One region of the Lacticaseibacillus boliensis genome, then DNA from elsewhere that is predicted to be linked to it. Evidence: a T-box and tRNA genes for the amino acid it is inferred to sense, from the RefSeq annotation. Region 1 holds a T-box; the other holds one or more tRNA genes.

What was found. The T-box of region 1 lies ahead of leuS (leucine--tRNA ligase). A T-box ahead of a tRNA ligase gene usually reads a tRNA of that ligase, here a tRNA-Leu.
Region 2: it has a tRNA-Leu gene. The T-box ahead of leuS (leucine--tRNA ligase) is inferred to sense a tRNA for this amino acid. The anticodon was not compared.

Annotation. Positions count from the first base shown of each region.
Region 1 covers NZ_BAAIHN010000025.1:2,056-10,378, reverse strand. Annotated here, with positions in the region: gene ACYVRB_RS10290 (pseudouridine synthase) at 315-1,010, opposite strand; gene ACYVRB_RS10285 (putative polysaccharide biosynthesis protein) at 1,016-2,653, opposite strand; gene leuS (leucine--tRNA ligase) at 2,793-5,204, opposite strand; T-box leader at 5,270-5,465, opposite strand; gene ACYVRB_RS10275 (phosphatase PAP2 family protein) at 5,576-6,220, shown strand; gene ACYVRB_RS10270 (MDR family MFS transporter) at 6,266-7,735, opposite strand; gene metK (methionine adenosyltransferase) at 7,802-8,323, opposite strand, start outside.
Region 2 covers NZ_BAAIHN010000004.1:7,488-29,221, forward strand. Annotated here, with positions in the region: gene ACYVRB_RS02730 (cation-translocating P-type ATPase) at 1-21, shown strand, start outside; gene ACYVRB_RS02735 (hypothetical protein) at 139-576, shown strand; gene trpX (tryptophan ABC transporter substrate-binding protein) at 593-1,591, shown strand; gene ACYVRB_RS02745 (ABC transporter permease) at 1,588-2,487, shown strand; gene ACYVRB_RS02750 (ABC transporter ATP-binding protein) at 2,480-3,238, shown strand; gene ACYVRB_RS02755 (SprT family protein) at 3,324-3,758, shown strand; gene ACYVRB_RS02760 (GNAT family N-acetyltransferase) at 3,744-4,217, opposite strand; tRNA gene ACYVRB_RS02765 (tRNA-Leu) at 4,318-4,403, shown strand; gene ACYVRB_RS02770 (DMT family transporter) at 4,482-5,348, shown strand; gene ACYVRB_RS02775 (alcohol dehydrogenase) at 5,530-6,045, shown strand; gene ACYVRB_RS02780 (ECF transporter S component) at 6,068-6,670, shown strand; gene ACYVRB_RS02785 (YkyA family protein) at 6,725-7,357, opposite strand; gene ACYVRB_RS02790 (cold-shock protein) at 7,601-7,801, shown strand; gene ACYVRB_RS02795 (hypothetical protein) at 7,946-8,440, shown strand; gene ACYVRB_RS02800 (glycoside hydrolase family 73 protein) at 8,449-9,075, shown strand; gene ACYVRB_RS02805 (xanthine phosphoribosyltransferase) at 9,293-9,871, shown strand; gene ACYVRB_RS02810 (nucleobase:cation symporter-2 family protein) at 9,871-11,199, shown strand; gene ACYVRB_RS02815 (ATP-grasp domain-containing protein) at 11,220-12,332, shown strand; gene purB (adenylosuccinate lyase) at 12,405-13,703, shown strand; gene ACYVRB_RS02825 (DUF6056 family protein) at 13,971-16,148, shown strand; gene ACYVRB_RS02830 (EAL domain-containing protein) at 16,152-17,468, shown strand; gene ACYVRB_RS02835 (glycosyltransferase family 2 protein) at 17,465-18,787, shown strand; gene ACYVRB_RS02840 (3'-5' exonuclease) at 18,881-20,185, shown strand; gene ACYVRB_RS02845 (hypothetical protein) at 20,873-21,193, opposite strand; gene ACYVRB_RS02850 (DUF1858 domain-containing protein) at 21,428-21,658, shown strand; gene ACYVRB_RS02855 (DUF438 domain-containing protein) at 21,651-21,734, shown strand, end outside.

The DNA of each region.
Region 1 (8,323 bases):
GTGGTCTATTCATGATTGAATGAATAGACCTTGTCCGATACATCAAACTATCCTGATACACAGAATCTAGGGTGTGGGTGAAAGTGATGGAAGCAGGTCAATCTGACGTGGTGAGATTGCTGTTAGCGACTTGTCGCTTACAGCCAAGCGCAGGTGGAGATCCACTTCGTCGCAGACGAAGTTAGCTCCGCCGAGCACCCTCTCCACGACAGATTGAAACCTGCTGGAGTCGCTTTCGCCCGCACCCGTCAGCTTATTGGTCTACTACCAACGACACACTGACGCTGCCGGACAGTGATTGTCTGAGACTCATACTACTGTGCTGTCAGCTGCGCACGTTCCGTGGTGGTAACAGCCCGATAACTTCCTGCAGGCAAGTCAGCCGGCAACCGCAAGTCACCCATGGCGACGCGCTGCAAGGTGATGACCTCAACCCCGACAGCATGAAACATCCGCTTCACCTGGTGGAACTTGCCTTCGTGGATGGTGATGGCTGCGGTCTTGGGATCGCGCAAGGTGACCTCGGCCGGTGCGCTGGTAAAATCTTTGAACACTACGCCGGCTTCGAGCTGGGCCATCATATCAGGCGTCAGTTCAGCATCCAAGCTGGCCACGTAAGTCTTAGCGACATGTCGGCTGGGCGCCAACAGTGCGTGACCCAAGGCACCGTCAGTCGTCAGTAGCAACAAACCAGTCGTGTCCTTGTCTAGGCGACCCACGGGAAATAATCCGGGACGCCGGTCGTCAGGCGCGATCAGATCGAGTACCGTTTTGGCGTTGGCATCTGTCGTTGCGGTAATCACGCCGGCCGGCTTGTTCATGATGTACAGCACATCGAGCTCGCCGCTAATGCGTTTGCCGGCGACAACAACTGTTGCGTCTTCTGCCAGGGCGTAACTGGGATCGCGAATAGTGGCACCATCGACGGTCACCTTTTTGTTTCTGATCAATTGCTTCACTTCTGAACGGGTGCCCACCTGCAGATGAGCGAGATATTTATCTAAACGCATGTTTTTCACCTAATGTGTAGCCGCCGGCGGATGCCTGCGACGCGTGAGCCGACCACAAAGTCTGCCAAGCGGGTCTTCAACACGGCATAGCCGTAGACCGCGACCCCAGCCGGCAAAGAAAGCACCAGCATAATAATTGCAAAAAGCGCACGCTGTGGCGAGACGACCAGGCTGAGTGCCATGATGATCGTCCGCACAACGATGAACATCAACAGCGAAAACGCCGTGATCCCCGCCAGCCGCCGCATGGTCTGTCTGGCCTTGTAGTGGTATCGGACACGCAACGAGCGCATCATCAACACACACGTCACCAGCATCCCCGCCATTGACGCCAAGGTCGGGCCATATACATTGAAAAAGTAGATCAGCGGCCACTGCAAGGTAAACTTCAAGGCAAATCCCACCAGCATCTCACCGATCGCCAGTTTGTTATGAAACAGACCTTGTAATAGCGTCGCCAACACCGTGAACAACCCCAACAAAATCGCCAGCAGACTCGACAATTCAAGCATCCGGATCCCAAGCTGGTCGTAACCGTAAAAGACAACGTAAAGCGGCGTCGCGATCGCGGCCATCCCGATCGCAGCCGGGATCATCACCATATAAAACAATTGTAAGGTGCTCGTGATCTGTGCGGCAACTTCCTTGCGATCGCCGCGTGTCGCCGCAGCAGCGAGCAACGGCAACGCCGTCACCGCCATGGCAACCGCCAGGCTGACCACGATCATGATCAGCTTGTTGGCGTTACCGGCAAACAACGCGTAGATCTCATCCAGACGTTGTTTGGACACGAGAAAGCGGAACTGCATCATCGGGTTGAACGTGTACTGATCGATAATGTAATACAGATTGATTGCAGAATCCAAAACGATGAACGGTACCGCTTGTTTGAAGATGTCGATCAGGATCTGGCCGACAGAGATCTTGATTTGATCACTGCTACCTTGGGCCAACTCTGAGAAACGTTGCCGCTGGCTAATGAGATAAAACACCAATAACCCGAGGCCAAATACCGCTCCGACAAACGCCGCAAACGTCGATTGGGCGACGGCGCCCACCACGTCATGGTTGCCCAGCCGCATGATGATGAACGTCATCAACAACATATACACGATGCGCGCGACCTGTTCGATGAATTGGCTGATCGCACTAGGCGCCATCTCATTGTAGCCTTGGAAGAACCCACGCAAGATCGACAGCAACGGGATCAACAACAGCGGCCACGACAACGAGCGGAAGATGCGCGTCAACGCCACATCGTGAACCGCCAAGATCGGGGCAAACAGCCACAACACCGCCCACGACAAGACGCCCATCACCGCCATCAATAGCACACCCGAACGAAACAGGCGCAACCCCGTCCGGTATTCATTCATCGCGTTGTAATGCGCGACCTGTTTGGAAATCGCACTGGGGATCCCGGCCGTTCCAATGATCAAAAAGACGCTGTAGATCTGATAGCCTTTGGTGAATAACGCATTGGCGGTCAAAAACGCCGCCCCCATCCAGATCCGCCATGGCACGATGTAGATCGCCCCTAAGATCCGGGAGAAAATACTGCCGGCGGTCATCCAAGCCGAGCCGCGCAACATTTGTTCTTTGGCCGAGCGCTGTGGGCGCTTCGCCTGTGTTTGTTTATCCATATTTTTCCGCGCCGCTCCAATCAATGCACTATCTTTCCTATTTTAATTGAAAGTGCCGCGGCTTTCAACGCACGCCGGCGACTTGTCATGTCAAACCAAAAAACCCGTTGCCATGATAGCAACGGGTTTAGGCATTCAATTAACGAACGACGATGTTCACGATCTTCTTTGGCACAACGATTTCTTTGACAATCGTCTTGCCAGCGATAAACTTCTTGACGTTATCGACCTGCTTGGCCGCCGCCTTGATCGTGTCGACATCGGTGTCAACATCAACGGTGATGTGGCCACGCAGCTTGCCGTTGACCTGAACCATCAACTGGTACGTTTCGGTGACCAGCTTGGATTCATCAACAGTCGGCCATAGTTCGTAGGTCAGGCTGTGGTCGTGGCCGAGCTTGCTCCAGATTTCTTCCATCAAGTGTGGTGCGATCGGGGCGAGCATCTTAACGAGGCCTTCGACATATTCATAAGGTAGCACGTCAACTTTTTGCGCGTCGTTGATGAAGACCATCATCTGCGAGATCGCCGTGTTGAAGTGCAGATCTTCGAAATCTTCGGTGACCTTCTTGACGGTTTCGTTATAAACCTTGTCGAGCTTGCCGTCATTGAAGGTGGTGATGTGATCGCGCATCTTGCCTTCGTCATCGATGAAAGTGCGATAGACCCGATCGAGGAACTTACGGGCACCAGCCAACCCGGTCGTACTCCAAGCGATCCCGGCGTCCAGCGGGCCCATAAACATCTCGTACAGCCGCAAGGTGTCGGCACCGTATTGCTCGACGACATCGTCTGGGTTGACGACATTGCCTTTGGACTTGGACATCTTTTCGTGATTGTCGCCGAGGATCATCCCTTGGTTATACAACTTCTGGAAGGGTTCCTTGTTCGGGATCGCGCCAATGTCGTATAAGAACAGGTTCCAGAACCGGGCATACAACAGGTGTAACACGGCATGTTCCGCACCGCCAATATACAGGTCGACCGGCAACCATTCTTTGAGCTTGTCGTAATCAGCCAAGGCTTCCTTGTTGTGTGGGTCAACAAAGCGCAGGAAGTACCAAGAAGAACCAGCCCACTGCGGCATGGTGTTGGTTTCCCGCTTACCTTTGCGCCCATTTTCGTCAACCACATTAACCCAATCGTCAAGGTTGGCCAACGGGGATTCCCCGGTACCACTCGGCTTAATGTCGGCTTCTTCAGGCAACATCAGTGGCAGCTGGTCTTCTGGTACCAGTGTGGTTTCGCCGTCTTCCCAGTGGATGACTGGGATCGGTTCGCCCCAATAACGCTGACGGGAGAAAACCCAGTCGCGCAGCTTGTAGTTCACGTGCTTTTCGCCAACGCCTTTGTCTTCCAGCCAGGCGATCGCCCGGTCGATGGCATCAGCCTTGTTCAACCCATCCAAAAAGCCGGAGTTGATGTGCACACCGTCGCCGGTGTAAGCCGCATCTGCGATGTCGCCGCCTTCGATGACTGGCGTGATCTTCAGCCCAAACTTCTTGGCGAACGCGTAGTCACGATCATCATGGGCAGGCACCGCCATGATGGCCCCGGTACCATAGCTGGCCAAAACGTAATCGGAGATCCAGATCGGAAGCTTTTCACCGTTGATCGGGTTGATGGCATAAGCGCCTGTCCACACCCCGGTCTTATCTTTGTTCAGATCCGTGCGTTCCAGGTCAGACTTGTGTTCGATCGCCGCCTTGTATTCTGCGACCGCCGTCTTTTGTTCCGGTGTCGTGATGGCATCGACCAAGTCATGTTCCGGTGCCATGACGGTGTAAGTCGCCCCGAACAAGGTGTCTGGGCGCGTCGTGAACACGTCGAAGGTCTTATCGGAATCGGCGATCTTGAAGGTCACCTGGGCCCCGACCGAACGGCCGATCCAGTTGCGTTGCATCTGCTTGATGTTTTCCGGCCAATCAAGATCGTCGAGGTCTTCCAACAGGCGATCTGCATAGGCGGTGATCTTCAACATCCACTGGCGCATTGGCTTGCGAACAACGGGGAAACCACCACGTTCGGTCTTGCCGTCGATAACTTCTTCGTTGGCAACCACGGTACCCAGATCCGGGCTCCAGTTAACGGGGATCTCAGCTTCGTAAGCTAAACCGTGCTTGTACAGTTGCTCGAAGATCCATTGCGTCCACTTATAGTAATTCGGGTCGGTCGTAGAAAGTTCACGATTCCAGTCGTAGGAAAAGCCCAAACTATTGATCTGGCGCTTGAAGTTTTCGATGTTTTTCTTCGTGAATTCCCGTGGGTTATGACCGGTATTCAAGGCATACTGTTCCGCAGGCAAGCCGAAAGCATCCCAGCCCATCGGATGCAACACGTTAAAGCCTTGCATCCGCTTCATCCGCGCAGTAATGTCTGTCGCGGTATAGCCTTCTGGATGCCCAACATGCAACCCTTGACCTGAAGGATAAGGGAACATGTCCAGCGCGTAAAAATTCTTCTTATCAGGATCAGTTGTTGTGTTGAACTCATTGTGTTCAGCCCAATACCTTTGCCACTTCTTTTCGATCGCCTTGTGATCGTATGCCATCAATATTGCCTCCTAAGATTGGTCAAACGAACGGTGCGTATGAGGATACAAAAAGCCGCCCTATTAATTAGGACGGCTTTCACCGCGGTACCACCTAAGTTCTGCTGACGCAGCGCTTAATTTGGATAACGGGTCTGCCGGTAGTCGCTACTGAATTCACGTCTACAACGCAAAGGTGAGTTCATCTTCTGCCCGTCAGGCTCGCAGTGGCCGCCTGATCCCTGCTGTCCCGCAGCCGGATTACTAGTCCTTTGTTCGTTTGATATTGGGTCAATGATAGCAAACTCTTAACCGACAAACAAGCCTTTGCCGCCAAAACTATGCTACGATTGAACGAAACGACCCGCTTTTCTTGAAAAAAGGAGTTCCTTATGACACGCTCAAAAACCCCACTTCTCATCACCTTATGTGCGTGGCTGGCGGCCTCCCCGCTAGTGCTTGCAGTCTATCAGCACGCAACCTGGCTACCGACTCTCGACAACCCGATCATCACCGTGGTTACCAGTGCCCGTAGCCCCTGGCTGGATCAGGTGATGCTTGGCATCACCAGCCTGGGCAATCCCGCCACCGTCACGGGAATGACGATCATCATCATGTTGTGGCTAAGCTGGCGACGGGCGTATTGGCCGGCGTTGTTCGTCGGTATCAATGTCAGTGCTTTGAATCTGCTTAACCATCTGCTCAAGACCTGGCTGCAGCGCCCACGCCCTTTTATCGCGGACCCGGCCATCCACCCACTCACGACCGCCGGCGGCTTCTCGTTTCCTAGCGGCCACGCCACTGCCGCCATGGCACTGGGTGGCAGTCTCATCATCTTGGCAATCATCACACAACATGGCAGTCGCCGCTTGATGGCGGTGTTGCTACTGACGCTCATCATCATCGCCATCGGCCTGTCGCGCATCTATGTGCGCGTCCACTACCCCACAGACGTTATGGCTGGTTACTTGATCGCATTGGGCGGGTTGCAATTAATTTGGTGGCTGATGTCGCCAAGACTCGTGCCTCACGGCTAAAAAGGCGCCTTGCGACGAATTCGCAAGGCGCCTTTGTTGTCGTCATTAATCTGCATCCACCATGACTTGATCGCGGTCAAAGGCATTGACGACCAGCGCCAGGGCCACCACGACCACCGTGCCCCAAAAGATGCCGTGCAACCCTGCATACAAGATCTTTTGTAGCGCCGGCACCAACGCCACCGGTAGCGTCTTGGCCTTTTGCGGATCGATCAGCTGATTGAGCATAGCCATGCTCAAGTGGTGATTGCTGGCAACACCGTTGACCATCTGCAGGTTCAAAATAACCCCAAACACCGCTACCATCAGCGTCTGACCCAGCGTTCGAGACAGCGTGTTGAAGCTGGTCGCAACGCCGACCGTGTCTTTAGACACCACGGCTTGAGCGCGAACGGTGGTGGTGGTGATGATCGTCCCAAAACCAAACCCCAAGCCGCAGGCAACGACCAAAAAGGCCCAATACGGCGTAGTTTGTGGCACCAGTGCCAACACCAGGCTGCCGACCAGCAAGACGGCCAGCGCCAGGTTGATGATGCGTTTAGGCGTTGTCATCACCAGCAGGCGTCCGGCGACAAACGAGCCGACGATCCACATCAGCGAACTCGGGGTGATGGCAAAACCACCCCACGCCGCAGATTTGCCCAACACGCCTTGCACCCACATTGGCATATAGGTTTCATAGCCGATGACAAAACCAGAAACCAACGCCGCCACGACATTGGTGACCACAAACGCGCGATTAGCAAACAAGTGCAGATCGATGATCGGGTCTTGGGCCTTGCGCTCTTGGCGCACGAATTGCCACAAAGCGATCGCAGCGGCCACTAAAAAGGCGAGCAATTTGAGGCCCCCGTGTGGCGTCGCCAACGCCTGAAAACCTAACAGCAACAAGAGCAACCCAACGACGAGCCAGAACGTTTCCCAGTAGTCGACCGGCGTTTTTTGCGGCTGATAGTCTTCTTGTAACGCCACCCAAACGATGAGCATCGTGACGATTCCGATCGGGACGTTGATGAAGTAGATCCAATGCCACGACAATTGTTGAACGATAAAGCCCCCAAGAAGCGGCGCCACCAGCGCTGCGATCCCCCAGGCTGACCCGTTGAAGCCAAGAACTTTGGCGCGTTGTTCAAAGGGATAAATGTCTGCAATAATTGTGAAGGTTACCGGCATGATGGCACCGGCCCCGATGCCTTGAAGCGCGCGCATCACGATCAACACCGGCATCGATTGTGCCAGCCCCGACAGCAACGACCCACAGACAAAAACCGCCAAGCCCACTTCAAACACCGGCTTGCGCCCGATGCGATCGGCCAACTTGCCAAACACCGGCGTCGCCATGGCGTTAGTCAGCAGGTAGATGGACACGATCCAATTCATCAGCTCGACGCCGTGCAGTTCTGAAACGATCGTCGGTAGTGCAGTCGCCACGATCGTCCCTTCGACCGCCGTCATAAATGTCGCGATGAACAGCGCGACGGTAACAGCGGCAACATTCGTTGATTTCTTCTTCATAGGCCTCCCTTTTCCATTAAAAAAGCGTTCACCAACCTCGCGGTGGGTGAACGCCTCTTTTCTCGTTTAATCTAAGTACTTGGCCAGCGCCTCGACTTTATCGAGGTGTTCCCAAGGCAGATCAACATCTGTACGTCCAAAATGACCATAAGCAGCCGTCTTCTTATAGATCGGCCGACGCAGGTCAAGCATTTTGATAATTCCGGCAGGCCGCAAATCGAAATTCTCGCGGATTGCCTGCTGGATCACGTCTTCGGCAATCTTGTTGGTGCCAAAGCAGTTAACAGAAACAGAAACCGGTTGGGCAACCCCAATCGCATAGGCCAGCTGCACTTCTAACTTATCAGCCAAACCAGCCGCAACGGCGTTTTTAGCGATGTAGCGGGCCGCATACGAAGCCGAGCGGTCGACTTTCGTAGCGTCTTTGCCGGAGAAGCAACCGCCGCCATGACGAGCGAACCCACCATAAGTATCGACAATGATCTTACGCCCAGTCAAACCGGAATCGGCTTGCGGGCCACCAAGAACGAAGCGCCCGGTTGGGTTGACGTAGATCTTGGTCTTGTCATCCAACAAGTCAGCCGGGAT
Region 2 (21,734 bases), on a different contig from region 1:
CAACGTTTGCGTCACCGTTAAGCACAATCATCAGGCGTCGGGCACTCCTTTTATTAAAGGGGCGTCCGGCGCCTTTTGCGTTGCGCGTAGCCAGGCCTGGGTTTCTGGGGTAAAATAGAAGAAGCGGAGGAATTATTTATGAATAAAAATCAACAGAAGTTTGCACGTTATGCACAATTGATCAACCAAGTCGTCACCGACACAGAAGCGGAACAAGATAAGATGAGTCCGAAATTCGAAGAACTCAAAAAAGCCCTGCTGGACGGCAGCATGGCAGATTTTGATGGCGCCGACTATACGGCAATCAAGACGCTGTTTGCTGACGGGACGACGCATTATCAACAGATGCTGACGCAACTGCAAAAGGTGAAGGTTCCCGCGAAGCTGATGGGCAACCACAAGCTGTTGACGGCGGCGTTTTCTGATTTTGTCGATGGCTGCACGGCGATGGTCGCTAGCCTTCATGACAACCCATCTGCGTTTGACGAGGAAGCCTTTTCTGAAGCGGAAGCTGATCAGGATGTGGCCACGACGCGGTTGATGAAATACATTCAAAAGATTTCATTGATGGCATAGTCGGGAGGGTAGATTCATGAAACGAATGCTCGCACTCATTGCGGCGTTAGTGGTGTTTCTTGGTGCGGCATTCGTCGTGACCGGCAAACCCCAGTCAGCTAAGAAGGTGGCCACGCCGACTGTCGGGATCTTGCAGTTGACCACCCATCCGGCGCTCGACGCGATCCATCACGGCATCATCGCCGGGATGAAGCAAAACGGGTACACCGTTGGCAAAAATGTCAAAGTCGATTTTCAAAACGCGGAAGGCGATCAAAGCAACCTGAAGACGATGTCTGAACGGTTCGCTGATGAAAACGCGGCGGTGATGGTCGGTATCGCGACCCCAGCCGCCCAAGCGCTGGCGGATGTGACCAAAAAGACCCCGATCATCCTCGGGGCGATCACCGATCCCAAAGGCGCCAAGCTGGTGCAGTCAAATACGCATCCCGGCGGTAACATCACCGGGGTTTCCGATCAGGCGCCGATCCAGTCGCAACTGGCGCTGATTCACCGCTTGATGCCCCAGGCCAAGACCCTGGGGGTGATTTCGACATCCAGTGATGACTCTGCCCAGACGCAGGCGAAAATGGTAGGGGAGCTGGCGCCAAAAGCCGGCTTTACAGTTAAACAGTTCACCATCAGCTCGACCAACGACTTGAACCAAGTCGCCGGCGAGATGGTGACGCAGGTGGACGCCATTTTTGTGCCCACGGATAACACCATCGCCAGCGCGATGCAGACGCTGGTCCAAGTCGCCAACACCAAGCAGATCCCGGTGTTTCCGACCGTCGACACCATGGTCAAACAAGGCGGTGTGGCCACGATCGGGTTAGACCAGTATGAACTCGGGGTGCAAACCGGCCGGATGGTTGCCAATGTGTTGTCTGGCAAATCGCAGCCGGCCACGACGCCGATCCATTTTGAGAAAACTGGGAAGCTGATCTTGAACCTGAAGCAAGCCAAGCTGCTTGGCATCACGGTGCCAGACAGCGTGATCCAAGAGGCACAAAAAAATGGGGAGGTGATTCGATGAGTTTAGGGGTATCTGCGATCGGCCAAGGGCTATTGTATAGTCTGGTGGGGATCGGGTTGTTTTTGACCTTCCGGATCTTAGATTTTCCGGATATGACCGTCGAAGGCACCTTCCCGTTTGGCGCGGCGGTGGCGGTAGCGGCGATCGCGCACGGTTTTTCACCGCTGGTGGCGACCTTGTTTGCCTTGCTGGCGGGGATGCTGTCAGGTTTAATCACCGGGCTGTTGACGACCAAAGGGCACATTCCGGTGCTGTTGGCCGGGATCTTGGTGATGACCGGGCTGTTTTCAATCAACTTGCGGGTGATGGGGCGGGCGAACCTGAGCCTGTTGAATCAACCGAATCTGTTCGGCGCTAAGTGGTTGCAAGACATGCCGCCATATTTTGACTCGGTTATCATCGGCGGCATCGTCGCGATCGTGGTCGTGACCTTGTTGATCTTGTTTTTGAACACGCAAATCGGGCAGGCCTTTATCGCTGCCGGCGACAATCCTGACATGGCGCGGAGTCTGGGCATCGATCCAGACCGCCAGATGCTGTTGGGGCTGGTCGTCGGCAACGGCCTGATCGGCTTGGCCGGCGGCTTGCTCGCGCAAAATAACGGCTACGCTGATGTCAACATGGGCATCGGGGTCATCGTTATCGGCCTGGCCGCCATCATCATCGGCGAAGTCGTGTTTGGCGAATTGACGCTGAGCCAGCGGCTGGTGGCGGTGGTGTTAGGTAGCATTTTGTACCGCTTCGTCTTGTTGGTCGTGTTGAAGCTCGGCTTCAACGCCAACGATCTCAAGGTAATTTCCGCGGTCGTGCTGGCGCTTGCAATTACGGTACCGCAGATCGATCATCGCCTGCGGATCCGCCGGACATTGAAAAAAGGGGTGGTGTCACATGACTGACGCGCAGTTAAGCTTACACAACGTCGCGGTGAATGTTGCCGTTGATACAGACGTCAAGCCGCTGCTACAAGACATCAACCTGACGCTTGCACCAGGCGATTACGTCTGTGTTTTGGGGACTAACGGCGCAGGTAAGTCCACGCTATTTAACGCCGTCACCGGCGATATCCCGCTGGCCAGTGGGACGATCACACTTGCCGGCCAAGACATCAGCCGCCAGAAACCGGAAAAGCGCGCGCGGTTGATCGCTCGGGTCTTCCAGGATCCGAAGATGGGCACCGCTCCGCGAATGACGGTGGCAGAAAACCTCGCCCTCGCTTCTCGCCGTGGGCAACGTTTGACGCTAGGCTCAAGACGCTTGCGCCAGCAGCTGCCGCATTTTGCGGCGTTGGCCGCGCAAACCGGCAACGGCCTGGAAAAGGCCCTCAACAAGCCGACAGAGCAGCTTTCTGGCGGCCAGCGGCAGGCGCTTAGTCTGTTGATGGCGACCCTGTTGCGGCCGGAGCTCTTGTTGCTGGATGAACACACCGCGGCGTTGGATCCCAAAACTAGCGACGCGATCATGGCAGTGACAGACAAACTGGTCACGCGCGAAAAATTGACCTGCATGATGATCACACACCATCTCGGGGATGCCTTACAATATGGCAATCGCCTGGTGATCTTGTCGGCCGGCCGGATTGTCGCGGATTATGACGCGGCGGCCAAGGCCGAACTGACGCGCGAAGACCTACTGACGTATTTTGGCTAAACGCACAACAATTAAGACAAGCAAATAGAGATGTGCGCGACTTGATGAATTCGGAGTCGTGCACATCTCTTTTAGAAAGGAATCTATGACAGATCAAGAACTACAAGCACTGGTCGAGCAGGTCTCTTTGGCCGGCTTCAAGCTGCCGTTCCTCAATATCGCGCGGTTTAACGCCCGGCTGAAGACGACTGGTGGCCGATTCCACCTGCAAGACCAGCATCTCGACTTTAATCCGCACTTATTTGCCGCGATTTCGGCTGAACAACAGATCGCGATCATCAAACACGAGCTGTGTCACTATCATCTCTACCGTGCCCAGCGCGGCTATCAGCACAAAGACGCCGATTTTAAGCAACTGTTGGGCCGGGTCGGTGGGTCGCGCTTTGCACCGGCCTTGCCCAAACCCGCCAAGCACCGCTATCAGTGCCAGCGATGCGGACAGCTGTTTTTGCGACAACGCCGGATCAATATCACTCGGTTTACTTGTGGTCGCTGTGGCGGACAGTTACGCTTGATTTAAGGACTTGGTGAGCGTGAGTTGTTGCGGCAAAAAGCCCAGCGCTTCATAGAAGCGGCGGGCGCCGGTATCCGCGCCTAAGACGTTCAGCTGGAGAAATTCACAATCGTGGTCTTGGCCCCATTGAAAAGCCTTGGCCATCAAAGCCGTCGCAAACCCGTGGCGGCGCCAGGTGGCGTCGATAAACAAATCGATGCAATAAGCGAAGCGGTGATAGACGACCTCGGGTTCGTTGCTGGTCGCGGCGACAACCGCCAACGAAAAACCGACGAGTTGTTGGGCTTCTTCAACCACCCAGATCGCGGCATTGGGTTCTTGCAAATAGTCGTGAAAATAGGCCGTTGCCGGCTGGTCGAGCGGTTTGATCACATCCGGGGCGAGGGCGGCCATTTCCGCGGTGAGTTGAGTGTACAAGGCCGCGATGGCCGCGGTATCTTTAGTGGTGGCGAGGCGAATCATCATGATCACTCCTTTGTGAGTGAATTATAACATGTTTTTCCAAAAAACAGTTGACGCCAGCGGGCTCAGACCGTATACTATTTCTTGTGCTTGATTGAGATATGCGGGTATGGCGGAATTGGTAGACGCGCAAGATTAAGGATCTTGTGGGCGTTTTAGCCCGTGGAAGTTCGAGTCTTCTTACCCGCATCGAGAATCAATTAATAACAATAATCCCTCGGCTGAAAAGCTGAGGGATTTTTTTATGTTTGTGAAGAGGTGAAAATATTGAACAAACGACAGCTAGGCGGGCACATTGCTGCCAGTATGACCATTTTGATCTGGGGGACGACGTTTGTATCAACGAAGCTCTTGCTGGTCAGCTTCTCGCCGGTGACGATCTTGCTGACGCGCTTCGTGCTTGGCTATGCGGCGTTGTGGCTCTGCCGGCCGAAAAGGCTGCACCTGGCGCGGCCGCGGCAAGAATGGTGGTTTGTGGCCGCCGGCTTGTCTGGCATCACGGTGTATTATCTGCTGGAAAATATCGCCTTGACGCAAACGACCGCGAGCCACGTCGGGGTCATCGTCACGATTTCACCTTTTTTCACAGCGTTGTTGGCGACCCTGTTCTTGAAGTCCAAGCGCCCGAGTCTGTGGTTTTATCTGGGGTTTGTCGTTGCCATCAGCGGGGTGATGTTGATCAGCAATCCTGGGTCTGGGCATGGCGGGCTGTTAGGCGACGCGCTGGCAGCGTTGGCGGCGTTGGCCTGGGCGGTGTATTCAATCTTGACCACCAAGATCGGAGAGATCGCCACGGACGTGGTTGTGGCGACACGGCACGTGTTCTTTTACGGGCTGGTGTTTATGGTGCCGCTGGCATTGGGGGTTGGCGTCGACCTCAAGTTAGCGACGTTGTTACAACCGGTCAACCTGGGCAACTTCTTGTATCTGGGGTTAGGCGCGTGTGCGCTGTGTTTTGTCACGTGGAATATCGCGGTGAAGCGCCTGGGTACGGTGAGAAGCAGCGTTTACATCTATCTGGTGCCGGTCGTGACCTTGTTGTTTTCCGCATGGATACTCCACGAGCCGCTGACGTGGTCGCTGCTTTGCGGTGCCGCGCTGACGCTGGTGGGGTTGTGGCTTTCGAGCAAATAACCAATCAAATAAGCGAAAAACCGATCGCGTGACATGATTTTGGTTAGTGTAAGCCGCAAACCCTTGTTGCGCTTACAATGATGATTTGATCAGGTTTTGCCGATTGCAACTTCCTTGACAAACGACTATGCCATCGGTCAATATATGAGTGGGGAAAACGTCAACAAGGAAGTGTGAGCTTATGAAGCAAATGGATCTTACAGGCCAAACGTTTGGACGCCTGACCGTTGTGGAATATGCTGGAGCCGCCAAAAACGGTAACGCGCGGTGGCTGTGTCGGTGTGCGTGTGGCAACACCACGGTCGTCGATGGGTATCGGTTGCGCAAAGGCACGACGACTAGCTGTGGGTGTTATCGGCGCGAATATATGCGCAAAGCGATCATGGAAAATCCCAAGACGCGCGCGCAGATGGGTCAGCGCGGCCAATTTCAACATAGCGAAGGGGTCAACCTCGCCGCGGTGACGAAGCTGCGTTCCACGAATCGTTCTGGGGTGATCGGGGTGTCGTTTGATCGCCAAACCGCCAAGTGGAATGCCAGGTTGTTTCTCAAAGGACGATTGGTCTTGAATAAGCAATTCATTGACTTCAAAGACGCCGTGGCAGCACGGCACGAAGCTGAAAAAAAATATCTTGCGCCGATCATTCAACGTGTCCATGAAGGTGAAGTTGACCCGAATCGCCCGTCGACAGACTGATCGTCGCGACTGGAGGAAATACATGACGCGCAAAAGCTCCGCATACACAATCAGCATTCTGGGGATTCTCGGGGCGTTGATTATTATGCAAGCCTATATTCCGATGATCGGCTACATCCGGATCTTTCCCGCCTGGCCGGCGATCTCGACGATTCATCTGACGGTTATTTTAGGTGGGGTGTTGCTTGGTGTCCGCGGTGGGGCCGGTTTAGGTGCCTTGTGGGGTGTCATCAGCCTGATCAAAGCTTACACCGACGCGACTGATCCCGTGACGATCTTGTTGTTCCGCAATCCGCTGATCGCGATCTTGCCACGGATCATGGTCGGGATCGTGGCGGCCTTGATCTTTAACCACATCGCCAAGTCCCACCAACGCGATGTGATTGCGACCATCAAAATGGTTTGTGCCGGCGTCGCCGGGGCGTTGACTAACACGAGTTTGGTGATTGCCTTGACCTGGGTCTTCTTCGCCCATAACGCTAACGCGGTGGTAGCCGGTGCTGACGCCAGCAACCTCGGCTGGCTGTTGATCGCAGCGCTTGCCATCAACGCCGTTGCCGAAGCGACGATGGCAGGGATCATTGTCCCGTTGCTCGGGCAGGTGCTCATGCGCTTCAAACGCTAACGTGAACATTGAAAAAAGCCGTGCGCAAAGTGCGCACGGCTTTTGTTTTTTGGGTTATGGCATCTTGGCGACGGCTTTTTGTAAGGCTTGGGCGTCTGCGGTGACGGATTGCAGGTTGGCCTGCACGATATCGGCTTGTTGACTCAAGGAGCTATCGTATTGATTGAGCTGAGTCAAGGCGTCTTCAATGCTGTCTTTATCGCTTGCGTTTGCGGCGACGTTGTTGAAGAATTCATCTTCGGCGCTGGTCAGTTCTTTGTAATAGGCGTCAAATGTCTTGTGGTCGAGCTTGGCCAGCCGCAACGTCGTCAAGACTTGATGGACCTCGGCCTTGGGCAGGTCCGGGCTGTTTTGGTTGGCAATCTTGGTCAGACGGTTGGTGGCGGCTTCTAATTCGTTTTGCGCTTTTTCCAGCTTCTGGTAGGCGTTTTCGCGCTTGGTGATCAACTCGCTGACGGCGCCGGTGTTTTGAAAATCGGTGTTGGCGTTGGCGCCATAAGCCTGTGTGAAGGTGGCCGGGAAGTCGCCGACCTGAGTGTTGATGGTCTGAATGGCACGACTTTCAGCGGCCACTTGGGCGATCACCGTGGTGCTGTTATCTTTGAGCTGGCTCTTTTGATCAAAACGCGGCGTGCAGGCGCTCAACAGCAGCGCCAAGCCGAGCAAAGGAATCCACAGCTTCTTCATAAGTTGGCCTCCGAAAGTAAGATTTACATTCATCCTAGCGTAAACTTTGTTGAATTGCTAGCGTCACCCGTTATCGCCAAATCGCTCGAGCGTCTTTCTTGATGCCGTCTTGACAGCATGTTAAACTTAATTTGTACTTTTTTGAATGGTGTGGTTGTTAGGTTCCTGAACTTCTTCCACTTAGACCAAACAGAAAAATGCAATATTATGATTCGCGCAACATGCGCAAGGAGGATTGTTCTCATGGAACATGGTACAGTTAAGTGGTTCAACGCTGAAAAAGGTTACGGTTTTATCACTCGCGAAGACGGTTCTGACGTTTTCGTCCACTTTTCCGCCATTCAAGGCGATGGCTACAAGACGCTTGAAGAAGGCCAAGGTGTGACCTTCGAAGTTGAACAAAGCGATCGTGGCCCGCAAGCCGTTAACGTCAATAAAGACTAATATAAGCTTTGTGAGCAACCGAAAAGCTGCGCGTGGTCAACCCCAGGCGTGGCTTTTTTAGTCTGGCGAAGATTGATTAAAAATCGTTAACAACGCGGTATCGCAAGTTGGGACATGGTATCATAAAATATGGAGGTGACTGTGTTGGATGATACGCAATTGATTGAATTAGCAGCGTTGGTTTTGCAACAGCGCGACGGCAGCGCCAAGGTGTTAGAGTCGGTCATGCACATTCCCACGGCGGCAATCTTGGCCAACCAGGCGGCCTTGTTGCCTAAACAGCGTGAACAGCTGCGCTACTTATTCACAGACTATGAATGGATGCTGGCCCAGAAACTCGCGGTGATGCAGACGACGACGCCTGAAGCCGGGAGTTTGGCCGAGCGCTACCAGACCGCCAAAATGCTGATCGCCAAGGAATGGTTGAAGAGCCCGAACCTCACTACCAGCTACGTCAAGCAACCGCGCGGCGGCGATGAGGTCAGCGTGCACCTGCAACTGCGGCAAGACTACGGCGTGCACGGGCTGGTCGATATCCTCGATTTTGTGGTGCCAACCAAGGTGGCTAAACAGCTGCAAACCGAACAGTTAGACCTATTGACCTGGGCGCAAGATCAACTTGACGCGCCTAAAAAGTGAGGGATTGAATGGCGCGACGGCGCAAAGGACATCGTAAACCACGACTGCCGGCAGTGATCTGGGTACTGTTGCTCGTGTTGACCGTGAGTGTGTTGGTGGTGAGCTGCCAACGCCTGGCCGCCCAAACCGGCCGTGAAGAGACCCAATCTTCTGAGGCCCAATCGAGCAAGCAGGCGTTCATCCAGCGCCTGGCCCCTTATGCCCAAGAGTTGCAAACCACATATGGCATCTTGCCTAGCATCACCTTGGCGCAAGCAATCTTGGAGTCTAACTGGGGCCAAAGTAGCTTGGCGGTCGATTACCACAATTTGTTTGGCATCAAGTCCAACGACCCCAAGGCCAGTCAGGTGATGACGACCAAAGAGTATGTGAACGGCAAGTGGGAGACGGTCAACGCCCGGTTTGCGGTGTATCCCAGCGACCAGGCGTCGATGAAGGCCCACGCGTTGTTGTTCGTGAACGGGACGCGCTGGAATGCCGCGCAATACCGCGATGTCGTGGCCGCCAAGACCTATCAAGAAGCGGCTAAGGCGCTACAAACCGATGGCTATGCGACCGATCCTGATTACCCGAGCAAGCTGATCGCACTGATCAAAACCTGGCATTTGGATCGTTACGATACAACAAACAATTAATGTTCGTAAAACCCGAATAATCGGGTTTTTTATTTGCACTGTGGAAATATGCGGATTACAGGGCTGACTGTGCGTGCCTAATGCGGTTAAACCCAAACAAACGACCCGAACAAAAGCACGAAAAAGGCACACGATTATCGGTTATCCGGTTGTTCAAGTGCGTTTTTTGTGTTAAAATTTGTGAAATTTGACGAATAAAAAAAGGATGTGGATACTGGTGAAATTACTTGAAGACCGGATCAAAAAGGATGGTCAGGTGCTCGGGACAGAAGTACTGAAGGTGGATAATTTTTTGAACCACCAAATCGATCCCGATTTGATGACAGCGTTAGGTAACGAGTTTCACGCGCAGTTTGCAGACACCAAGATCACCAAGATCCTCACGGTCGAAAGCTCAGGGATCGCCCCTGCGTTAGCGACGGGGATGGCGTTTCACGTTCCGGTCGTGTTCGCGCGTAAGCACAAGTCGTTGACATTGAAAGACGACCTGTTTACCGCAGAGGTTTACTCTTTCACCAAGAAAACTGCCAACCAGATCGCGATTGCCCAGAAGTTCTTACACGCCGATGATACCGTGTTGATCATTGATGACTTTTTGGCTAATGGGCAGGCGGTCGAAGGCTTGATCGATATCATTGGCCAGGCGAACGCGACGCTGGCTGGTGTCGGGATCGTGATCGAAAAGAGTTTCCAAAAAGGCCGCAAGTTGCTCGATGAGCGTCACATCAAGACGGTTTCGCTGGCGCGGATCAGCCGTTTTGTGGACGGCCAAGTCGAATTCGAAAAGGAGGACTAATGAAGGCGCAAGACATCTCCGCTCCAAAAGCTGCGGTATTGGGGATCCAGCATCTGTTGGCGATGTATTCCGGGTCTGTGTTGGTTCCGATTTTGATTGGGGCATCGCTACACTTCACGAGCTCCCAGATGACCTATCTGGTTTCGATCGATATCTTCATGTGCGGCGTCGCGACGGCGTTGCAGATTTTTGCTAATAAGGTTTTTGGCATCGGGTTGCCGGTCGTGCTCGGTTGTGCCGTGCAGGCGGTCGCCCCGTTGATTTTGATCGGGCAAAAGTTTGATTTTCAGACGATGTACGGCGCGATCATCGCCGCTGGGATCTTTGTCTTCTTGATTTCTGGCGTCTTTGCCAAGTTGCGCAAGCTGTTTCCGCCGTTGGTGACTGGCACGCTGATCACCGTGATCGGCTTGTCGCTGATTCCGGTGGCCTTCCAGAATCTTGGTGGCGGCAGCACGACGGCCAAAGACTTCGGATCGACGGCCAACTTGGCGGTCGGGACGTTCACCGTGTTGTTGATCTTGGCGTTTAACGTCTGGGGTCGCGGTTTCGTTCGTAGCATCGCCATTTTGATCGGGTTGATCGGTGGCACCGTCTTGGCTGGGTTCTTGGGCATGGTATCGTTTGCCCCGGTCGCCCAGGCCAGCTGGTTTCACGTGCCAACGCCGTTTTACTTTGGGGTGCCGCATTTTGAATGGAGCTCGATCGTCACGATGATTTTGATCTCGCTGGTATCGATGGTCGAATCCACCGGGGTGTTTTTCGCCTTGGGGGATGTCGTCGGCCGGCGGATCGAACAAGTTGATCTGAAAAAAGGCTACCGGGCTGAAGGCCTGGCGGTGTTGTTAGGCGGAATCTTCAATACCTTCCCATATACGACCTTCTCTCAAAACGTCGGGTTGGTGCAGTTGTCTGGCATCAAGACGCGCAAGCCCGTCATGTTTTCTGCGCTGTTTTTAATCTTGTTGGGGTTATTGCCTAAGATCGGCGCCTTGGCGACGATCATTCCCTCACCGGTGCTTGGCGGTGCCATGCTGGTGATGTTCGGCATGGTGGCGGTGCAAGGCATCCGGATGCTACAACAGGTTGATTTTCACAATGATAAGAACCTGCTGGTGGCGGCGATTTCGATCGGTTTGGGTTTGGGCGTCACGACCCAACCTGAGATCGTCCAGGCATTGCCGGCAACGTTGCAGTTGCTTTTTGGTTCCGGGATCTTGATGGCGAGTGTGTCAGCGGTATTGTTGAACTGGATCTTTAATTCCCACACGCCGCAACCGGAGCTTGAAACAGAAGATGGATTGAACGAAAAAGACGATGAATCATAATCGCAGAAAGAGGTCAGTTTATGCCTCAATTTATTAAACCTGGCGCGATCGTCGGTATTATCGGTGGCGGCGTGCGGGCCTATCATCTCGCATTGGCGGCCCGGCGGATGGGGATGCATACCATCGTGTTGGCCCCGGCCGATGGTGATATCGCGTTTGATGTTGCGGATATGCGGCTGATAGGGGATGCCAACGACGTCAAAGCGTTGCAACGGCTGGTCGATCTGGCGCAGATCATCACGTATGTCGATGAGAACGTCGACGGCACCACCTTGGCCAATATCGCTCGGCGCAGTCAGTTGCCTTCCGGTGTCGACATTTTGAGCGTCACCCAAGACCGGTATCTGGAAAAAGTGTACCTTGATGACCTGAACATGAATATCTTGCCTTACGCGCAGGTCGTCACGCCGAAAGATATCTCCGCGGCGGTGGAAACTGTGGGCTTTCCGTCGATCCTCAAGCCGATCCAAAAAGGCATCGGTGTCGACCAGCAGCTGCGTTTGACCCAGCCGGAAGACGTGCATCGGGCTGAACAGCTCCTGCAACAGCGCCCGTATGTCTTAGAAGCCTGGCTCGATCAGCCGATCGAATACTCGGTGCTGGTCGCCAAGGCCGGCGAGCATATCCAGGTGATGCCGGTGGTGGAGAATCGCTTCGAACATCATCAGCTGAAGGCGTCGGTAGTGCCAGCGACCGGCGGCATAGCGGTGCAAACCGAGATTCAGCGGATCGCGCGGGTGCTTGCTGACAAGCTCGACTACACTGGGGTGTTTGGTATCGAGTTGTTCATGACGCGCAGTTTGACGCTGTACGTCAAGCGCCTGTTCCCCGGTCCCCAGATCAACGGTCATGTGTTGACGGCAACGACAGGCATCTCGCCGTATTACCTGCACTTGCGCGCGCTGTTTGGCTGGCCGTTGCCGGAGGTACACCTTGTCCAAGGCGGGGCCTTGTTGCCACTGCGGCAAGATGATCGGGCAGCGGCAATGACCCAGATCCAGATCAAACCGGATTGGCAGTTCCGCTTCTATCCGGATACCGATGACACCGACGAGATCGGCGAAATCGCGGTGGTGGGGGATCGTGATGTGATCACGCAAACCATTAATGCCACAGATTATTTTCGCCTCTAACCTCTTGTGAACGTATTTAAACTTAGGTAACACGTTGAAAGCTTATTGTCTAACTCAAGGAGGAACGCTTACATGATCGACCGTTACAGCCGCCCGCAGATGGCGACAGTTTGGACCGAAGAGAACCGTTACAAAGCTTGGTTGGAAGTCGAAATCTTGGCTGCGGAAGCTTGGTCAACGCTAGGAGAGATTCCAGAAGCAGACGTCAAGGCGCTACGCCAAAACGCCAGCTTCACCGTTGATCGCATCCACGAGATTGAAGCCGTAACGCGGCACGATGTCGTGGCCTTCACTCGCACGGTTTCTGAATCTTTAGGAGACGAGAAGAAGTGGGTGCATTTTGGTCTGACATCGACTGATGTTGTCGATACCGCCCAAGGGTATGTGCTTAAGCAGGCCAATGCAATCTTGCGTCAAGATATCGAAGCATTGACTGGTGCGTTGGCGGCTCTGGCCAAGAAGTACAAACACACCGTCATGATGGGGCGGACCCACGGTGTCCATGCGGAACCGACGACGTTCGGGTTGGTCGTGGCCAACTGGTATTCAGAGATGAAGCGTGATCTGGCGCGCTTTGATGAAGCGGCCGATGAAGTGCAAGCCGGCAAGATCTCCGGTGCGGTCGGGACCTTCGCCAACACGCCGCCAGCAGTCGAAGCGTATGTCTGCGAACACCTCGGGATCCGGGCTCAAGAGATCTCCACGCAGGTATTGCCGCGAGACTTGCACGCTCGTTACATTCAGACGCTGGGCTTGATCGCGACTTCCGTTGAGCGGTTTGCCACCCAGGTGCGCCACATGCAGCGCACTGAAGTTCACGAAGTCGAAGAGCATTTCAACGCCGGGCAAAAAGGTTCCAGCGCGATGCCACACAAGCGCAACCCGATCGGTTCCGAGAATGTTTCTGGGTTGGCGCGGATCATCCGCGGTTACAGCATCCCGGCTTTGGAAGACGTCAACCTTTGGCATGAACGTGACATCTCGCATTCTTCTGCGGAGCGCATGATGTTGCCAGACGCCACCGGCCTGCTGGACTACATCTTGCATCGCTTCACGACGATTATCGAAAATCTCGACGTCTTCCCAGACGCCATGATTGCTAACATGAACAAGACTCACGGGTTGATCTTCAGCCAGCGGGTGATGCTCAAGCTGATCGAAACCGGGCTTTCGCGTGAAGCCGCCTATGATCTGGTGCAGCCCAAAACTGCCCAAGCGTGGGACGAGCACCGCGACTTCCGGCCGTTGCTTGAAGCCGATCCGAAGATCACTGAGCGTTTGAGCCAAGCCCAACTCGATGACGCCTTCGATTATCATTACCATCTGCGCCATGTCGATGAGATCTTTGATCGCATCGGGTTAGGCGACTAGCGACCTCTGGGTGCTTAATAGCGCTACCTGACGACCTTTTCAAGGTGTGGGGTAGCGCTATTTTTGTGGCTGAGCCTATACCAATTCTCAAAGTATGTCGGCAATGGTGGATAAACAAGCATCGGAAATGGTAGACCAATTATTATTTTATTTGCGACACTAGATGAAAAAGCTATATCTTTTCATCTTAAGATGCACGATTAAGCCTGATATTGTGATATTATTTACTATACAACAAATGTTGACACAAGTTTGGGGGACGATTCCGTGAATCGTAAAGTCAACAGAATTCTCTGGTTCGCTGGTTTTTGTGTGCTCTGCGTCGGCGTCTTCTTATTGATGAAGGTGCTGTATGACGTGAGCGGCTATTCCGGCGATGATTATTTATATCATTTTTTCTATCAAGGCGAATGGCCTCACCATCTGCGTGGCATCCATAACCTTTGGGATTTGCTGTTGTCGTTGCAAAACCACACGCGGATCTACAACGGTCGCTTCGTTGCGCACGCAGGGGTGATGACAGCGATGCAGTTTCCTAAAGCGGTGTTCAACGTTGCCAGCGCGGCGGTGTTTGTGCTGGTCGGGATCTTGATGAATCTGCATGTCTTTGGCAAAAAACGGATCCGGGTCGGCTTCTTGGCGTTGACCTATGCGCTGATGTGGGTTGGCTTGCCGGATTACGGCACCACGATCTTGTGGTTATCTGGGGCTTTCAACTATCTTTGGGTGGCGCTGATCTATCTCAGCTTTTTGTTACCGTATCGATTCAACTACCACGCCAAGCATCCGCGCTTGATGGTCGTTGGCATGTCGGTGTTAGGCTTTTTTGCCGGCGCCACCAACGAAAACGCCGCCCCGGTCACAGTGTTTATCGCTTTGGCCTTTACTTTGTTTGACTGGCAGAAGTCACAGCTTGGCTGGAAGTGGGCAGGCGGGATCGCCGCCGGGTTTGGCTATTACATCGTGTTGATTTCAGGGGTCAATCAGATCGCTGTGCGCGGCAAACAGTTTCAGATCGGTAAGCTGCTCGCTGAAACGGGGCAATATTCTGGCTGGCTGTTGTTGCTGGTAGCAGGGGTGCTCGTGTACCTCGGCTGGCAGCATCACACCTTCGGCCACCAGCTGTTATGGCGCCGGGATCGTGAGTATCTGGCCGGGTGTCTGTATGCGCTTGGCGCCATCTTGGGCATCGTGGCGCTGATCGTGTCGCCACAGATCCTCAGCCGGGTGTTTTTCGGGCCGAATCTGTATCTGATCATCGCGCTACTGTTGTTGGCGCAAGACCACGCACGCTTGCGAGCGGGTACCTGGATCAGCCGCCTGTTACCGGGGTTGTTGGCCCTGTGCCTTGGCGTTTATGCGATCCCAGGTTTTCAAGCGGCGGTGCAATCGAATTATCGGTCGTATCAGACTTGGGCTAATGGGGATGCGATCTGCCGCTATGACGCCAAACACGACATTAAACACGCCGCGGTTCCTGGCATGGCGCCGGTATACACCGACCGCAATCAGTATTGGCAATCGACGTATGTCGCCAATGGGAACCCGAAGAAACGCTGGTTCAACGCTTGGATGGCCGCTTATTACCACCTGGATACCGTCACGGTCGACAATTCACTGCCGCTCAAGCGTTATTCTGCCGTCGAGCACACCTGGGGCTGGCATCTCTATCAGGCGTTGGTGCGTGCTTATTCTCGCGGCCAGCATCTGATCAAAGGCCAGCGAGTTGCCGCGGCCACGCAGATGCGTACCGCTACGTTGCGCTATATCGATACCAGCGGCAAACAGGTCGGCACCGAGCCGATCTCCGGGAACATCGGCACGACGTTTGATATTTCACACGCTTCGGTTGCTGGCTATATCACCGCTTCTGGCAATCCTAAGGCGTACACGTTCACCGCGGCGGCTGACCAGTCGCTGGTGATTCATGTGGCCAAGCAGGCTAAGGCGTTGTTGGTTTTTCAAGCTGGTAAGCAAACCGTGGCGACAGAGCCGATCAGTGGCGCCGCCGGGCAAACTGTCGATATTCACCGCGCCGGGACCGCCGGCTATCGCACTTTGGGGAGTGCGCCGACGACATACCGGTTGACGGCTGCGGCCAACCAGCGGGTGGTGATTCCCGTGCAGGCCCAAAAACAAGGGATCACGATCAGCTATGTCGATGACGGTCACCGGGTCTATCGCGTCTATGAAGAAGTCGCTACTGGGCACAACATTCCGATCCGGGCGCCGTTTGGGTATCGCCTGTTGAAACCAACAACGCGCGTGATGCCGGCTTCGGGCTTGGCAACGCTCACGATCCCGGTCACGCGGGTGCACGGCTGGTTGCGGTTGAAAACCAGCGTGCCGTTTTGGGTCGTGATCGTGTTGTTGCTTCTGGCGCTTTGGGATCATGTGGCGGCATATCGCGTTTATCGCGGTTTGGTGAGGACTAAGGGAGTGTAAAGCATGTTAAGGACGCTGGAATTCTGGCTGTTTTGGACAGCCATCGCCTTGCTCGTCTTGGCGGTGGTCGTCGTGTGCGTGTATTTCTACCATTCACGCAAGCGCTCGAACAACTACCTCGGGAAAAAAGAACTCGAGTTGCGCTATTTCATCCAACCGACCGTTGATGCCGAGCAAAAGATCACCGGTTACGAATGTTTGTTGCGCCAGAAACAGCCTGATGGGAGCTGGCGCCTGCCGCAACAATTAGAGACCTTGCCGCTGCAACGGGTGATCTCGCTATTGGAGACGACGTTTCAGTCGTTGCCGCAAAAAGCCTATCAGTTATCGATCAATCTGGATTATTCCCAGATCATCAGCCCGGAGTTCGACTACTTCGTGCGCTGGGCGATCGCCAACATTGCCCCGATGAAGCTCGCGGTGGAGATGAAGCTGGATCCCAATACGCGCTATCCATACAAGCCGACGTTTTTGCGGCATATCCGTGGCGGGCAGACATACGGGATGAAGTTTGAAGTCGATAACGTTGGTTCTGAAAGTGCGGATATGAAAAGTATCGGCTGGATGGTCGGGGTGATCGACACGCTCAAATGTTCGATGCGGGCCTTTCGCAAAACCAACCCAAACGAATGGCTGGATCTTAACTTGCAGTCTTGGCGACAGTTTGCCGAGCATCAACATATGCAGCTGGTGTTGACCGGCATTGAAGATGAACAAGACGAGGCTTTGGCCGAACAGCTCAACATCGGGTTACGCCAAGGGTATCATTTTGGCCGGCCGAGCGATCCGGTGGTGCACAAGGAGGTGGCGAAGATGGCCAAACAAAATTCAACTGAGCAGCAGCTTTATACCGACGCCTATTATGAGCACGGGCATTGGTTATTGAAGCTTCGCCAGACACTGGTAGCCATCTTGGGTTGGCTCTGCGTGTTCGTGCCGATGGTGATTACCGCCGTGAGTTATTACGGCGTCAAAACCGGTAAGATCAAGCCGTTTTGGCATTATGGCGAAGGCATCTTTGAGATCCGCTTTATCGGGGTGATCTTGCTGTTTCTGGCGGCGGTGGCGCTGATCTTCACCGTTTCAATGACGATCATCCAGGTGCGCAAGCGCGATCGGCTGGTGGAACAGTGGCCGACGTTTGACCCGATCAGCCAAAAAGAGCGTGAAACCGAACTGGAACAGTTCATGGATGAACGTTTTGGGCCGGCCAGCTTTCGTGAAAATGTCAAAACTTATCACGTGACGCCTGACAAAAACCTCGACACCGACGAGTTTCAACACCTGTTTGATAAGCAGCGAAAGGAGCGCCAGTCATGATCGACCACCTGTTTGAAAGCACGACTTGGGGCACGGTGGCGACCGCGGCGTTGTTGGTGTTGTGCCTGTATCCGATCATCGGCTCGTTCTTCTGGTTCTTCGGGTCGCTGAGCTATCGCTGGTTGCGGCCAAACACCGAAGATAACGACTGGCAGCAGTTGCCGGTCGCCAAGCAACCGCTAGTGACGATCATGATCCCGGCCCACAACGAAGAAATCATGATCGAATCCACGATCAGGTATTTATTTACCGCGCTCAATTACACGAATTACGAGATTTTGGTGATGAACGACGGCTCGACCGACGACACCGAAGCCATTGTGACGCGGCTGCAACACGAGTTTCCAAGGTTGCGGCTGATCACGATCGAAAAGAATAAGGGTAAGGCGCACGCGTTCAACATCGGGATGTATTTTGCTAAAGGCGAATATATCCTTAGCAACGATGCCGACACCGTTCCTGAGCCCGACGCCTTGATGAAGTACATGAACTACTTCATTCACGACCGAGATATCAACACCAGTGCGGTGACAGCCAACATGGATGTTCAAAATCGCACCAAGCTGATCTGCAAGTCGCAAACCGTTGAGTTTTCAAGCATCGTGGGGGTCATCAAGCGCAGCCAAGCGGCGGTGAACGATTCGATGTACGCTTATTCCGGCGCCAACACGATGTATCGCAAGAGCTTTCTGGTGTCTGTTGGCGGCTTCCGTCAAAACCGCGCGACAGAAGACATCTCGATCGCCTGGGATCACCAGATGATCGGGGCGGTACCCCGGTTTGCGCCGAACATCGTTTTTCACATGAACGTGCCTGAAACTGTCGGCGACTTGTTCAAACAACGCAAGCGCTGGGCGCAAGGTGGCACGGAGGTGTGGCTGACCAACATCAAGAAGTTTGTCAAACACCCCATTCGCCACCGCTACCAGCTGTCGATGTTTGTCGATTCGACGCTGTCGATCTTGTGGTCGTTTTTCTTCATCCTGACGACCTTGCTGTTTGCCGCTAACTGCGTGTACTTTCTGGTTACCGGCAACTATGAGCGGCTGTGGCACGCGATCGCGATGTCGTTCATCTTCGTGACGTTTGAGATGCTGGCGGGATTTTTGCAACTATTGGTGGCACTGATCCTCGATCACCATGCGGCTAAGTTGAAGTATCTGGAATTTGCGCCGCTTTACATGCTGTTTTTTTGGATGGTTAACCCGATCACAATTGCAGTGACCTTCGTGCCGGCGCTCAAGACGATCTTGGGCAAAGGCTCAGGGACTTGGGTCAGTCCTCAGCGACGGGCGCTGTTGAAAGAACAAAAGAAGTGAATAGGTAGTGGATGAGGTGAGACGAATCTGTCTCGCCTTTTTTGTTTCCCTTGGGGTTTGCGGTAGAATGGAGCAAGTGACAAGGAGGACGAGATGGACGAATTGAGACAAGCGCTGCAGGCGCTTTATACAACAGACTGGCAACCGCAACTGCTGGGGGCATTGAAGGCGCTGGCGGCAGTTGGCGGCGGCACGCAGACTCAGATCGCTTTAACGACGCAGACGCTTGATTTGCGAGGGTTATGGCCGAAGACGCTGACGCTCGAAGATCAACCAGCCGCGAGTGCGCCGCTATGGCCGCGACTGACGGCAACGGCGACCATCGAGCTTGTGCCACCAGTCGGCAAGCCTGTCGATTGGCTGATCCGTAAGTTGTTGCGCACGTACACGACTGCCTTGCGTGATCCCGCCCAACTGCCGCAAAGTCTGGTGCCTGAATGGCCATTGGTGCGGGCGTTGTACAACCACCTGCAAGGGTATGCCGGTATCATCCATCAGCTGCACCTGGCGCCTGATCAAGACCCGGTGCATCTCGAATTACACGGGGCAGTGGCGCAAGAAACGCAAGCTATGCTCGACCGCGCCGGGGTGGCTTGGGCGCCTGCGCCAATGTTGGCACCTTGGTCGCGCGCGTTCAGTAGCGAGCCCCACATGGAAGACTTGGTCATCGACGTGGCGCATCCGCGCACTGGACGGGCCGAGGCCGGGTTGCAAAACGATGTCTTGGCGCGGGCCAAGAGCCTGCGTCGCCGGCATTGGACGCAGACGCCAGCACCAGCATTCACCAAGCAAAAGCCGATATTGAAACAGCTGTCCGGACGGCCTGATGCCTATACCGTTTTTGACCTGGAGTTTTCCAGTGGCAACAAGCAAGAAGGCCAGTTCGCCACGGAAATCGGGGCGTTAAAAGTACGCGCTGGCAAAATCGTCGACACATTCGATTGTTTCGTGCAGATCCCCCGAGGGTCAAGGCTAAACCGGCGTTCACAGGCGCTGACAGGCATTCACACCGGACTCCTGACGCGCTACGGGCGGCCGGCAACCACGGCGTTGGCAGAGTTTCAAAACTTCATTGGCAAAGACCCACTCTTAGGGTTTGCCGTCAAAGGCGGCGACTTGCTAGTGATGCAGCGGCAATTCGGTCTGTACGCGACGCCTGGGCGTTTGTTAGATGTCGCTGATCTGGCCAAGGGGTTTGGGCCAATGCCGGGCTTGCCCGATGTGGGCTTGTCCAAATATCGTGGCTATCTGGGGTTGGATATCTTGGCACACGGGGCGGTGTATGACGCGGTGACGACCTACGCGTTATACGCCTATTTGCAAGAGATCCCGATCGCACCAGAAAAACTAATGGCGGAATTCAATCAAGTGTTTGCGGCTACCAGTCTGAAAAAATAATCGCCAAATTTGCTGAGTCAAAAAAATCACCACCGCTTACAATCCGTGAGACAATCGTTTGTGGAGTTGGGAAGGGGCAACTGTTGGCCGGTCCTTCGGATGTTTCATGTTTCCAAAGCACACCAGTGCGACCGTTCGCGGTCTTCTGATCCTAGGAGGCTGGCTCTCTAACACCAGATGATAGCAGGCTAGTGTAACAGCAGCCGATTTCGGTGTAAGTGAATGCACAACCACTTGGTGACAAGTGAAGCTTGTCTATGAGTCGAGATCCGAAACGCGGTGCAACGCAAACGTAGGACTAAGGGGGTCGTTTGGTTAAGACCGCGTCGTCGTGGCTTGTGGCCGGTACACAGAGCGAAGCAAGGCGATGCCGTTGCCTTGCGTAGCTCCCTCAGCAAAGGAAGATCGTACACGCCAGTCGCAGACAGACACGGTCAATTTTGATGACACTCATTGTCAAAATTGACCAAACCAGGATGCTTCTTTATGTGCGTGATTCCTCCAAAATCACCTAAACAAAAAAATGAACGCAAAACAGCTTATTTGAGTTACCCATAAATACCAGCCACGGCACGCGCGGCGTTTCATGGCGTTAGTGCGTCTTGCTAACCAATGGGTGCGATTGCAAACGCTAAACAACAGGAGCGCTACCGGCCATCAATTGGCGAATAGCGCTCCTGTTTTGGGTTAATGCAACTGATTCGTGTCGAACAACGCGCGGATCTTGGTCTGAATCAGCAACAAGGTGGCGTGAGATTCGGTTTTGAAACGGGCCACCAACGGCGCGCTGGTCAAGGTATCGACGGTCAACAGCGGCTGGTTGTTGATGTCGAAAATATGCAGGCCGTCTGCTTCGAGCTTGGCGGTCATATAGCCGCCTTCGATGCCTTCATCTAATAATTGTTGCGCCCAGTTCTGCAAGCCGCGCTGGATGACCTGGTCGACTGGTAGGGACAACTTGGTCGCGAGGGCTTCGGCTTCCGCCATGGTTTCTGGAACTTCATGCATTGCTATCACTCCTTGGCATTCGAATTGTTGATCTGTCTAGACATGCTTGGCTTTAATGTACACCCCGAATCCAGCAAAGTCACGCGCAAGCGTCGCCAGTGTAACCGGTTAAAAAGGTTAGCAGAAACACATCTACGCACAAGCAAGATACTGATTTTTTAAGGTGAGATGGTATAATGAGGTTATTATTAGAATTTGGTGTGCCCAGGCGCACCGGTGAAAGGAAGTAGCCACATGACTGAAATTTCGCTTGAGACGCCAGTGCGTGAATTGGTCACCGCCCATCCTGACATCGTGTCTGTGATGGTGGCGATGGGGTTGGACGGTGTGACCGACCCGAAGCTGCTGAACACCGTTGGCCGCTTCATGACCTTGGCCAAAGGCGCCAAAATGAAGCATATCGCCTTAGAAGATCTGACGACGACATTGGCGCAAGCCGGATTCGAGGTAGTTGATCATGAGTGAAACCCATGCCGTTGACCGGCAGAAAAAAATTGTGCAGATCTTGTCGATGCTACACGATGGCGGCTCCTTTGAAGAA